One region of the uncultured Planococcus sp. genome, then DNA from elsewhere that is predicted to be linked to it. Evidence: predicted binding sites of a transcription regulator. Region 1 holds the regulator's gene; the other holds the start of a gene.

The links. The regulator NrdR, encoded in region 1, represses ribonucleotide reductase genes. The targets are predictions, from matches to a motif close to AACACNATATATNGTGTT.
Region 2: a site for NrdR is predicted at 880-897, ahead of Q0785_RS10070 (vitamin B12-dependent ribonucleotide reductase). Genes of this name have one in related genera too.

The regions. Positions count from the first base shown of each region.
Region 1 is NZ_CANMXD010000008.1:200,155-206,677, reverse strand. It holds gene polA (DNA polymerase I) at 1-1,290, shown strand, start outside; gene mutM (bifunctional DNA-formamidopyrimidine glycosylase/DNA-(apurinic or apyrimidinic site) lyase) at 1,306-2,175, shown strand; gene coaE (dephospho-CoA kinase) at 2,185-2,790, shown strand; gene Q0785_RS13410 (glyceraldehyde-3-phosphate dehydrogenase) at 2,892-3,911, shown strand; gene speD (adenosylmethionine decarboxylase) at 4,228-4,611, shown strand; gene nrdR (transcriptional regulator NrdR) at 4,725-5,201, shown strand; gene Q0785_RS13395 (DnaD domain protein) at 5,212-6,523, shown strand, end outside.
Region 2 is NZ_CANMXD010000005.1:295,967-302,489, reverse strand. It holds gene Q0785_RS10075 (biotin/lipoate A/B protein ligase family protein) at 1-743, shown strand, start outside; gene Q0785_RS10070 (vitamin B12-dependent ribonucleotide reductase) at 931-3,489, shown strand; gene aroQ (type II 3-dehydroquinate dehydratase) at 4,088-4,528, shown strand; gene Q0785_RS10060 (Xaa-Pro peptidase family protein) at 4,525-5,592, shown strand; gene efp (elongation factor P) at 5,610-6,170, shown strand; gene accB (acetyl-CoA carboxylase biotin carboxyl carrier protein) at 6,301-6,523, shown strand, end outside.

The DNA.
Region 1 (6,523 bases):
ATTGCCAGAAAAGCGCGCACCATCTGGAAAGTGCGTCCGCTGGTCATGGAAAAACTCGAAGACAACGAGCAATTCGATCTATACGATAAATTGGAGCTTCCACTTGCGACGGTTTTGGGCCAAATGGAATCGCTCGGCGTTATGGTCGACCGCAACCAATTATCCGAAATGGGCAAGGAGTTGTCCCATAAGCTGGAGAAAATCGAGTCGGATATCTACAGCTTGGCCGGACAGCAATTCAACATCAATTCCCCGAAACAATTGGGTGTGGTGCTGTTTGAAAACCTGGGATTGCCGCCATTGAAAAAAACCAAGACAGGCTACTCGACAGCAGCCGATGTTCTGGAAAAACTGGAAGGCCAGCATGAAATCATTTCGCATATCCTGCTGTACCGCCAATTAGGCAAACTGCTCTCTACTTATATAGAAGGTTTATTGAAGGAAATCCATAAGGACGGCAAAGTCCATACGCGTTTCCAGCAGGCACTGACGACAACAGGCCGACTCAGTTCGACCAATCCGAACCTGCAGAACATCCCTGTGCGCCTTGAAGAAGGCCGCAAGATCCGTAAAGCTTTTGTACCTTCCGAACCGGGCTGGGTGATGGTTGCGGCCGATTATTCGCAGATCGAATTGCGTGTCCTTGCAGATATGTCGGAAGACGAACGTTTGGTCCAGGCCTTTAAAGATGACCGCGATATCCATACGACAACCGCCAGTGATGTTTTCCATGTCCCTGAAGAAGAAGTGACCGGAGACATGCGGCGCGCAGCAAAAGCCGTCAATTTCGGGATTGTCTATGGCATCAGTGATTATGGCTTGTCCCAAAACCTGAATATCACCCGCAAAGAAGCAGCGGCATTCATCGAACGTTATTTCGCCAGCTTCCCAGGCGTCAAAAGCTATATGACCAATATAGTGTCGGATGCCAAGCGTGACGGGTTTGTCACGACCTTGATGAATCGCCGGCGTTATTTGCCGGACATCACCAGCTCGAATTTCAACTTGCGCAGTTTTGCAGAGCGCACCGCCATGAATACGCCGATACAAGGTAGTGCAGCGGACATCATCAAAAAAGCGATGATCGATATGGATGCCGCGTTGGAGCGCGAAGACATGCAGACGCGCATGCTGCTGCAGGTGCACGATGAATTGATTTTCGAAGCGCCGCCGGAAGAACTGGACAAGTTGATGGAATTGGTTCCTCAAGTGATGGAGAACGCAGTGAAGCTGAGCGTTCCATTGAAAGTGGACATCGCGCATGGCGATACTTGGTACGATACTAAATGACAGGAGGGCAACGATATGCCTGAACTTCCGGAAGTGGAAGGTGTCGTTCGGCAGATCCGCCCTGTTTCCATTGGGAAAAAAATAGAGGCAGTAAGCGTTTCAGAGACCATCCGTGTTTCCAAAACGAATGGCAAAGAAGCGATCATCAAACGGATGGAAGCTGATCGTTTCATCGAAAGCCTGGTCGGGGCGCAAATCATCCGTGTCGAACGACGGAGTAAGTATATTTATTTTACCTTAAGAAATGAAAACGAATTTTTATTGGTCAACCATTTAGGGATGTCCGGAGCCTGGTTCTATGTCGACCAGCTCCAGTCCATCCCAGAGGATAAATTCCGGCGCCATGTCCATGTGGTGCTGACCTTGAGCGATGGAAACCTTCTGGCTTTTTCTGATATCCGCCGTTTCGGGGAAATGAGGGTATTGCAGGAAGAGGGAGATTTCCCGCCTTTGCTGCTGATGGCGCCGGAGCCTTTTGAAGCCGTAGCGCTTGATCATTTCCTGATCATGGCAGAAAGTCCGAAGTATAAGAACAAAGCGATCAAGGAAGTCATCATGGATGGACAGGTCATTTCGGGCTGCGGCAATATTTATGCTACTGAAGCACTTTTCAAGATGAAGATTCATCCGAAGCGTTCAGCCGGCCGCATCAGCAAGAAACGAAAAGTAGCGTTATTTGAAGCGATTGTCGCCATTTTGCTGGAAAGCATTGAAGCAGGGGGCAGTACGATATCAGATTACCGGAATATCAATGGTGAATCGGGCAGTATGCAAAACCGTTTCGCTATGTACGGAAAAAAACAGTGCATGGTTTGCGGTACGATGACGAAGACCTTAAAAATTGGAGGACGGGCGTCAGTCTATTGCCCGGCATGCCAGAAATGAGGATGGATGATGATCATAGGATTGACAGGCAGTATTGCCAGTGGGAAAAGTACCGTATCAGACATGCTGAAAAATGCAGGCTATCCGATCATTGATGCTGATATGGTCGCCCGTCTGGTTGTAGAACCGGGCTCCGAGACCCTGGCGCAGATAGCCCAGGCGTTCGGCCCCGACGTGATACAAGCAGACGGGACAATGGACAGGGCAAAAGTAGGCGAAATCATCTTCAACGATCCGGCCAGCCGGAAAATATTGAATGAACTTATCCATCCGGCAATCCGTCAGGAAATGCACCGGCAGCGCCAAGAATTTCTGGCGCAAGGCTTCAAGACAATCGTTATGGACATTCCTTTACTGTTCGAAAGCCGCCTGCAGCACCTGGTAGACAAAATTCTGGTCGTCAGCGTGACGGAAGAAAACCAGTTCAGCCGACTAATGGAGCGGAATGGCTTTTCAGAAAAAGAGGCACGGGCACGCATCAGTTCCCAGTTGCCCATGTCAGTAAAAGAAGATGGAGCCGATGCCGTCATCTATAACAACGGATCACTGGATGAAACGAAATGGCAATTAAACAGAATTTTGGAGAATTGGCAGGCAAGCCCTGAAAAAGAATAAAAGATCTGTTGTTTTAAGGTTCTCTAAATAGTTAATTGTGTTATACTATATAAGAAATTAAAAACATGAGTATAACTTAATTATAAACGGAGGACTCCTACATGACAGTTTCTATTGCAATTAACGGATTTGGCCGTATTGGCCGTATGGTTTTCAGACAGGCGATAATGATGGATGATGTCACGATTACGGCAGTCAACGCCACTTATCCCGCTGAGACCCTTGCGCATTTAATTAAGTATGACACAAATCACGGCACCTTCGCTGGTGACGTATCTTCAGAGGAAGATGCATTAATTGTTAACGGGAAACGAGTTCAATTGGTAAGTGAACGCGACCCATTGAATCTGCCATGGAAAGAAATGGGCATTGATATCGTCATCGAAGCAACCGGAAAGTTCAACGCTCGTGAAAAAGCTGCGCTTCATTTGGAGGCAGGAGCTAAAAAAGTGATTCTGACGGCTCCCGGGAAAAAAGAGGACATCACGATTGTCATGGGAGTCAATGACGACAAATTGGATATCGATAAGCATGACATCATTTCCAATGCGAGCTGCACGACCAACTGCCTGGCACCGGTCGTAAAAGTGCTCCATGACAAATTTGGTATTGAAAACGGCTTGATGACCACCATCCATTCCTATACGAATGACCAGCAGAACCTGGACAATCCCCACAAAGATCTTCGACGTGCACGTGCATGCGCGCAATCGATCATCCCTACTTCTACGGGTGCTGCGAAAGCGCTGTCACTGGTGATGCCGGAACTGCAGGGCAAACTGCATGGTATGGCGTTGCGGGTACCGACTCCGAATGTCTCCCTGGTTGACCTGGTTGTCGACCTGGAGACAGATGTGACGATCGAGGAAATCAATCAGGCGTTTGAAGAAGCCTCAGAAAATGGGTTGGAAGGAATCTTGAGTTTGACGATGGAGCCATTGGTTTCAGTGGATTTCAACAGCAATCCGAAATCGGCGATTGTTGATGGATTGTCTACGATGGTCATCGGAAGCCGTAAAGTGAAAGTTTTGGCTTGGTATGACAATGAATGGGGATATTCCGCACGTGTCATCGATTTGACGAAAAAAGTCGCAAAGGCTTTGGTGTTGGTTTCTAAATAAGGTTATTCACCCCGGTACTCCGGTTTTATCTGGAGAACCGGGGTTTTTTATGGAAAATTTATTGAAAAAAATTCAGGATTAATAAGATATTATTATTGCATTTACAATAAATCCGTTTTATACTATGAATCGTAGTTGAAAAACGGCTACCACTTCTGAATTTCCATCATGCATCTCGGAATTAGGAGCGTAAGATTTTTTATTCACATGACTGCTTAAAGGGTTAGGACCTCTTTGGACTAACTTTCCCCCGTGGTAGTCAACTTTGAATATTTTGCGCAAAAACCAAAATGATATCAAAGGGGGAAAACGAACCATGGAAACAATGGGACGTCACGTAATTGCAGAACTTTGGCAGTGTGATTTTGACAAATTAAACGATATGGATTTTATCGAACAAACTTTTGTTGATGCAGCACTCAAATCTGGAGCTGAAGTAAGAGAGGTAGCTTTTCACAAATTCGCACCACAAGGTGTCAGCGGAGTTGTGATTATCTCTGAATCTCACTTAACCATCCACAGTTTCCCGGAACACGGCTACGCCAGTGTAGATGTTTACACTTGCGGTGACCTAGATCCTACAATTGCAGCAAAGTATATCGCAGAAGCGCTAGGGTCAACCTCAAGCGAGCTTGTCGAAATTCCGCGCGGTATGGGTCCAGTCAGTGTTGAGAAATCCAAAGTTTCAGTAACTGTATAATCCATTTAGCAAAAAAAAGTAAGCAGGGGATAAATTCCTCTGCTTTTTCTATTTTCCCGAAGAATTTTTGTTATACTAGATACACTAGATAGAGAATTTAGGGAGATGTCAAAATGAAATGTCCAGCTTGCCAACATAACGGCACACGTGTTGTCGATTCACGGCCAATAGATGAAATGAAGTCAATCAGAAGGCGCAGGGAATGTGAATCATGCGGATATCGCTTCACCACTTTTGAGAAAGTGGAAGAGATGCCGCTGATTGTCGTCAAAAAAGACGGCTCGCGTGAAGAGTTCAGCCGTGAAAAAGTCCTGCGTGGGTTAATTCGCGCATGTGAAAAGCGGCCTGTATCTCTGGAAGTATTGGAAGAAGTGGTCTTTACGATTGAGAAAGACCTTCGCCGGGCGGGCAATCCGGAAGTGAAATCCGAAGAGGTCGGGGAGTTGGTCATGAACCGGCTGGCAGCAATTGACGAGGTGGCTTACGTGCGCTTTGCTTCTGTGTATCGCCAATTCAAAGACATCACTGTTTTTATCGACGAACTGAAGGATTTGCTGAATAAAAGTCCGGAAGACAAGAAAATCGACTAGGCGGTGACTTATGACTGCATTTTATAAAGAACTCCAGCCTGCCGATCCGTATCGCATCCGGTTGCCGTATCCGTTTTCGAATTATGACCGGCAGCTGCTGACTTTGCTGTATCAGCCCATGGTCGGGGCAGAAGCTATTGCCTTCTACTTGACGCTTTGGGCTGAAGGGGAAGCGTCCAAGGATGAAACCACCCATTATACATTGATGAACACATTGGGAAATCCCATTTCAAAAATCTTTGAAGCAAGAATTCAGCTGGAAGCGATCGGATTGCTGAAAACCTACCGGAAAGACACTGGCGACCGCTGCTTCATCTATGAATTATGTCCGCCGCTCGATCCGAAAACCTTTTTTATGGATCCTCTCTTATCGATGTTCCTGTTCAGTAAAATTGGCGAAACGTCTTACCGGCGGGTACGGGACCGTTTTGTGGTGCACAATGAAATTCCTTCTGATTTTAAAGAAGTGTCACGGACCTTTACGGATATTTTCCAGCCGGTTCATGCGAAAGCAGGCTATCCGGCTGAAAAGCAGGATCTGCAGAGACGGGAAAAAGGCGGCTACGAAGCCGATTCCGATTTTGATTTCGGACTTCTCCGGCAAGGGTTATCGGAGCAGCTTGTTCCGAAAAGAGTACTGACTGCAACTATCAGAGATTTCATCCCCAAATTGGCTTACTTGTATGGATGGGGACCATTGGAGATGCAGAAGGTCATCTTGTTGGCCATTGAAGACGATTATACGTTGACGGTGGAAGGCCTGAAGAAATCGGCATCCGAATATTATAAGCTGACGGTTTCGACCACTGCACCACAACTTGTACAAGTCCATAAAGAAGCGCCGAAGCTGACAGAAGGAACACCGAAAACAAAACAGGACGAATTGCTTGTTTACTTGGAGACAGCACCGCCAATCCAAGTCCTGCGCGATATTGCTGATGGCAGTGAACCGCTGCCTGCTGATGTCCAGCTTGCCAATCAATTGGTCGTCACCCATGGCATGGAGCCGGCTGTCGTCAATGTCTTGCTTCAATATGTCCTGCTGCGCACCGATATGAAACTGACCAAGGCCTATGTGGAAAAAATCGCTTCTCATTGGCTGCGGAAGAACGTCACCACTGCTAAAGAAGCAATCGAGCTTGCGCGAGTTGAGCATACGCAGTATATGAAATGGAAGTCGGAAGGTTCGCCCACAACAGTGGCCAAACCGTTTACCAGCAATGGCAACCGAAAACCGGTGCGTGAAGAAAAGCTGCCGGAATGGTTCCATAAAAAAGATGAGGCGCCAGCCGCCAAGACAGAGCCTAGAAACGAAAGCCTGG
Region 2 (6,523 bases), on a different contig from region 1:
AAGGATTGATTCCGCCGGTCATCCGCTTTTACAGCTGGCAGCCTGCTGCCCTATCAATCGGTTATTTTCAAAAAGTGGAAAAGGAAATTGACATGGAAGCCGTCAACCGGCTCGGTCTTGGATTTGTCCGCCGGCCGACAGGAGGCAGGGGGGTTCTCCATGAGCATGAACTTACATATAGCATCATCGTCAGTGAAGATTATCCGGATATGCCGGAAACGGTTACGGAAGCGTATCGTGTATTAAGTGAAGGTTTATTGGAAGGCTTCAAGAACTTGGGACTGGATGCTTATTTCTCTGTACCGGATACAGATGAGAAGCGGGCGGATCTGAAAAAACCGAAATCAGCTGTTTGTTTTGATGCGCCAAGCTGGTATGAAATGGTCGTCGAAGGAAAAAAAGTCGCAGGCAGTGCGCAGACACGCCAAAAAGGTGTCATTTTGCAGCATGGTGCTATACTGATAGATCTGGATGCTGAAAAGCTCCTATCGGTTTTCAAATTTTCAAGCGAACAGGCTAAAGAACGGATGCGCGCAAAAATCCCTGAAAAAGCGGTGTCGATCAACTCCCTGCGCGAGGAGCCCGCTACAGCTGAAGAATGCGTCCGGGCATTCAAGTCTGGATTTGAGCAGGCGCTGTCCATCGATCTGCAACCTTATCATTTGTCTGAGCAGCAACTGGCAGATGTCAAGGCTTTGGAAGAAAAAAAATACGCCAATGCTGAGTGGAATTTCCGGGCGTGAGAGTCTTTTGGCTCATTTTAGAGATTTCCAAAGATGGAAACGCTGGTAAATAAAGCTTTCCATCACATGAAAAATTTCCATCAGAAAATTGTTATTGAAAAGAAGTTTCAACATGTAGTATGCTGGGAATTGAAGTAATACTATATATAGTATCTAACTCCATATAACACGAAGGAGGAATTGTCAAATGGTTTCCGCCACACAATCCCAGTATTCATTGAATTCAAGAGCGTTAAACGAAGATATCGAAACGTTCCCGCAAGTGCACGCAATTACTCCGGATATGAAATTGACGCATAAAGGTGTATCACGCCTCGTGATGATCGACCGTTATTCTTTTAAGGATACGGAGAAAAAGACGCTCAAGGCAGGCGATTTCGTCGTCTTGACTGTCAAAGAAGATCCGAAATTCCCGGCACGTGGACTCGGCTATATCGTTTCCATCGATAAGCAGTCCAATAAAGCGCAGGTCTGGATCGAGGAAGATTACAGAAGCGCAATCGACAAACCGGAAGAGCAGCAGGCTGGCATCGTCAATCGTCCGATCGAAGTGATTGAGAAGCCGCTTGAAGTGTTTTACGAGCAGATTGCGAAACGTAATGCAACAGGCCTTGCGTCAGTCGAGAAAACTCCGGAAAAACGTCAGGAGTGGTTCGAGAAATTCTACCAGCAATTGGTTGGATTGAAATTCATTCCCGCTGGCCGTGTACTGTATGGAGCAGGCGCAGATACCGACGTGACGTATTTCAACTGTTACGTTATGCCGTTTGTAGCAGATTCACGCGAAGGCATTTCCGATCACCGCAAACAGGTGATGGAAATCATGAGCCGCGGCGGCGGTGTCGGCACCAATGGTTCGACACTTCGTCCGCGCAACACATTGGCTCGCGGAGTCAACGGCAAATCGTCTGGTTCTGTTTCCTGGTTGGATGATATCGCTAAACTGACGCATCTTGTCGAGCAGGGTGGTTCACGCCGCGGAGCACAGATGATCATGCTTGCCGACTGGCATCCGGATATCGCGGAATTCATCATCTCGAAAATGCAGAATCCACGCATTTTGCGTTATTTGATCGAAAATACCGAAGATGAGACCATCAAGAAATTGGCTCATGATAAATTGAAATTCAAGCCTTTGACAGAGCAGGAAGAAGCGATGTACCAAGGGATTCTGAATTACCGTGCGATTCCTGGAATGGGCGGATTCAACGAGAAAATCATGCGTGATGCGGAAACGAAGTTGCGGGATGGCGGAACTTATACAGTCCATAACGAAGAATTTTTGACAGGCGCCAATATCTCAGTCACTTTGACAAGCGACTTCATGACAGCAGTCGAAAACGATGCGGATTTCGACCTTCGTTTCCCGGCTGTAGAATCTTATTCCAAAGAAGAGATGGCTATCTACAATCAACAGTGGCAGGAAGTCGGCGATGTTCGTGAATGGGAACGCATGGGCCACGGTGTACGTGTTTACCGTACAATGAAAGCGCGGGAGCTATGGAACCTGATCAATATCTGTGCGACCTACTCAGCGGAGCCAGGCATTTTCTTTATCGATAACGCCAATGAAAAAACAAATGCTGCAGCTTACGGACAAAAAGTCGTTGCAACGAACCCTTGCGGCGAACAGCCTTTGGCACCTTATTCCGTCTGTAACCTGGCTGCAGTCAACTTGGCTCAGTTCGCAGATCCGAAGACGAAGCAAGTCGATTTTGAATCTTTGAAGGAAACGGTACGTGTCGGTGTCCGTATGCAGGACAATGTCATCGATGCAACTCCATACTTCCTTGAGGAAAACGAAGTACAGGCACTTGGAGAACGCCGTGTTGGGCTTGGCGTAATGGGCCTTGCTGATCTGTTGATCTATTGCGACAAGGAATATGGATCTCCGGAAGGCAATGAGCTTGTGGATGAGATTTTCAAGACAATCGCTACTGCAGCTTATGAGGTTTCGACTGACTTGGCAGCAGAACGCGGCAGTTTCCCATTCCTAGTCGGCAAAACCGATGATGAAACAGCGGCACTCCGCAAAGCTTTCACAGAAACCGGATTTATGCAGGATATGCCGGAACACGTCCGTGAAGCGATCCTGGAAAAAGGCATCCGTAATTCACATCTATTGACGGTGGCGCCAACAGGATCTACCGGAACAATGGTAGGCGTCTCGACCGGACTGGAACCTTATTATTCATTCACCTACTACCGCAGCGGCCGCCTCGGGAAATTCATCGAGGTCAAAGCTGACATCGTCAGTGAATACTTGAAGAATAATCCCGAAGCGGACGAAGAGAACTTGCCGAAGGCATTCGTTACATCGATGGATTTGGCGCCGGAAGCACACGCGGATGTTCAATGCATCATCCAGCGCTGGATCGATTCCTCGATCTCGAAAACCGTCAATGCACCACGCGGCTACACAGTCGAACAGGTGGAAGGCGTATATGAGCGTCTGTATAAAGGCGGAGCAAAAGGCGGTACAGTATATGTCGACGGCAGCCGGGACTCACAGGTTCTGACACTGAAAGCTGAAGACAATACCTTTGAAGAAGAGGATCAGCCGGAAGAAACTAGCAAGCGTCCGATCGTCCTGATCGACACGATCCAGGATCTCCGTTCAACCAATGTAACGATCGGTTCTGAAGTGGGCGATACATGCCCAGTCTGCCGTAAAGGTACAGTGGAAGAAATGGGCGGCTGCAATACCTGCACCAACTGCAACGCTCAATTGAAATGCGGATTATAAGATGAAAAGCGCGATGGCCGAGCAGCCATCGCGCTTTTTTTATGCATTGATTTAATGGAGCTGATTTAAGGTTTGGGTCATAAGCCAGCCCAGCTGCGTGGCAAAGTGCGCTATACTGCTGATCTGTCTTATGCCTGTCGGTTCTGAACAGGCGCTTCCGCATTTCTTGTTGTCCAGCTGCAGCAGCCAGCCCCTCGAGTCGCTTCAGGCTCACCAACAATGGCAAAGGGCGCCATTACCGGTGAGCCTTCCAGCGCTAGTCGGGGCTAAACGGCTGCTTCCGCTTTTCAGTGTCCAGCTGCAGCAGCCAGCCCCTCGAGTCGCTTCAGGCTCACCGACAATGGCAAAGGGCGCCATTACCGGTGAGCCTTCCAGCGCTTGTCGGGGCTAAACGGCTGTTTCCGCATTTCAGTGTCCAGCTCCAACGGCCAACTCCTCGGGTCATAAGCCACTCTGGCTGTGCGGCAAAGTACGCCGCTTCGCCAGATTGTCTTATGCCTTTCGGAGCTTAACGGCCGTTTCCGCTTTTCGTAATATTTGCTCGATTGTTCCGATATGTTAAAATAATGAAGAATGTGTCAGGGGAGGAGAAGGTTGAATGCGTGTGCTGGTTTTGAACGGCCCTAATTTAAATCGTTTGGGCAAGCGGGAGAAAGAATCCTATGGAACGTTTACGCTGGAAGAGCTGGAACAGGATCTGGTGGAATTCTCCTATCATCACAATATCGAATTGATTTGCCGGCAGTCGAACCATGAAGGAGAATTGATCGACTGGATTCACGGAGCCGGCGATGAAGCACTATCCGGCATCGTCATGAATGCGGGGGCTTATACACACACCAGCATCGCTATCCGGGATGCCATTGCCGCTATCGAGGTTCCTGTAATCGAAGTACATATATCGAATGTCCATAAACGGGAAGAATTCCGCCATCATTCCTACATTTCTCCAGTTACGATCGGGCAGATTGTGGGATTAGGACAGGATGTTTACAAACTGGCGCTGCATGCGCTGCTTTTAAGACAAGAGAGAGGATGAATCGATTGAAACTTCAAAAATTACGCACTGAAATGAAACGCCGGGATGTGGAGGCGGTCCTCGTCACCAGCCCTTTTAATCTGCGCTACATAACTGAATTTACCGGCACAGCCGGACTGGCGCTTGTTACTCAGGACAAAGCTGTTTTCATTACAGATTTCCGCTATACCGAACAGGCCAGTGTCCAGGTCAAAGAGTTTGAAGTGGTCCAAGCCAAAAAAAATCTTATGGACGAAGCGGTGCAGGTGATTGACTCCTTAAGCATCAAAACGCTTGCTTTTGAACAGGATTACATGACATATGCTACAGCCTTGCAATATAAAGAGAAAGTGGAAGTGGAAATGGAACCCATCAGCAATTTGATCGAGAAGATCCGGATGGTCAAAACACCCGAAGAAGTCGCTGTTCTAAAAGCCGCCGCTAAAATTGCGGATGACGCCTTCGAACATATTTGCGGATTTATCCGTCCAGGGCTGACTGAACTTGACGTCTCCAATGAATTGGAATTTTTCATGAGAAAACAGGGAGCCACATCTTCAAGTTTTGACGTCATTGTGGCTTCGGGTCTCCGTTCAGCACTGCCCCATGGCGTTGCCACGGACAAAGTTATTGAAGATGGCGATATGATCACATTGGATTTTGGCGCACTCTATAATGGCTATATCTCAGACATCACCCGTACGGTCGCAGTTGGCGAACCTTCTGCGCAGTTGAAAGAAATATATGATATTGTATTGAAAGCGCAGGAATTAGGCGTTGAAAAAATCGGCCCAGGTATGAGTGGTATAGAGGCAGATGCAATTGCGCGCGATTTTATCAAGTCAAAAGGCTATGGCGAGGCATTTGGACACTCTACAGGCCATGGCATCGGTTTGGAAGTCCACGAAAGCCCCGGCTTGTCATTCAGATCGGAAACGATTCTGGAGCCTGGGATGGCTGTAACGGTGGAACCGGGCATTTATCTGCCAGGAGTTGGCGGAGTTCGTATTGAAGATGATATACTGATAACCGAGTCAGGAAATGAACGGTTGACTAACTCCACAAAAGAGCTACGCATTTTATAACAAACGGAGGAACTATTATGATTTCAGTAAACGATTTTAAAACAGGTGTCACAATTGAAGTGGATGGCGGAATTTGGCGCGTTATGGAATTCCAGCATGTAAAACCGGGCAAAGGCGCGGCATTCGTGCGTTCGAAGCTTCGCAACCTGCGTACAGGTAGTGTCACAGAAAAAACATTCCGTGCAGGTGAAAAAGTTGCAAAAGCACAGATCGACAACAACAAGATGCAATATTTGTATGCTAATGGCGACATGCATGCCTTCATGGATACAGAAACTTACGACCAGATCGAATTGCCTGAAAAGAACATTGAATACGAATTGAAGTTTCTTCAGGAAAACATGGAAGTTCAAGTGATTCAATTCCAGGGAGAAGTTCTTGGTGTTGAATTACCGAATACAGTGGTCCTTGAAGTGGTTGAAACGGATCCGGGCATTAAAGGCGATACAGCAAGCGGCGGATCGAAACCGGCGAAATTATCGACAGGATTGACGGTTCAGGTGCCATTCTTCATTAACGAAGGCGACCATCTGATCATCAATACCACTGATTCTTCGTATGTTTCGAGAGCTCAATAAGCAAAGAAAAAAGGCCTCTTTTTGAGAGGCCTTTTTTTAAAAAATCAGATTTAGTGTTTCAAAATAGACTAAATAAGTCTAAAATGGAATAGGAATCAGTAAAATACATAATTAGGGGAGTAGGATGAATATGAAAATTCAAGAAATCCGTGAAATTATCAAATTGGTCGATGGATCATCTATCGAAGAGTTCTCTTATGAATTTGAAGGCGTCAAAGTCAAGATGAAAAAGAGTGGTTCAGGCACAGTTCAACCAAGCGCCAGCTCATCCATCCAGACACCCCAGGCACCAAAAGCTGTAGAATCACCAAATGCTCCTGCACCGGTAAAAGAACCGAAGGCTGAAGAGCTGG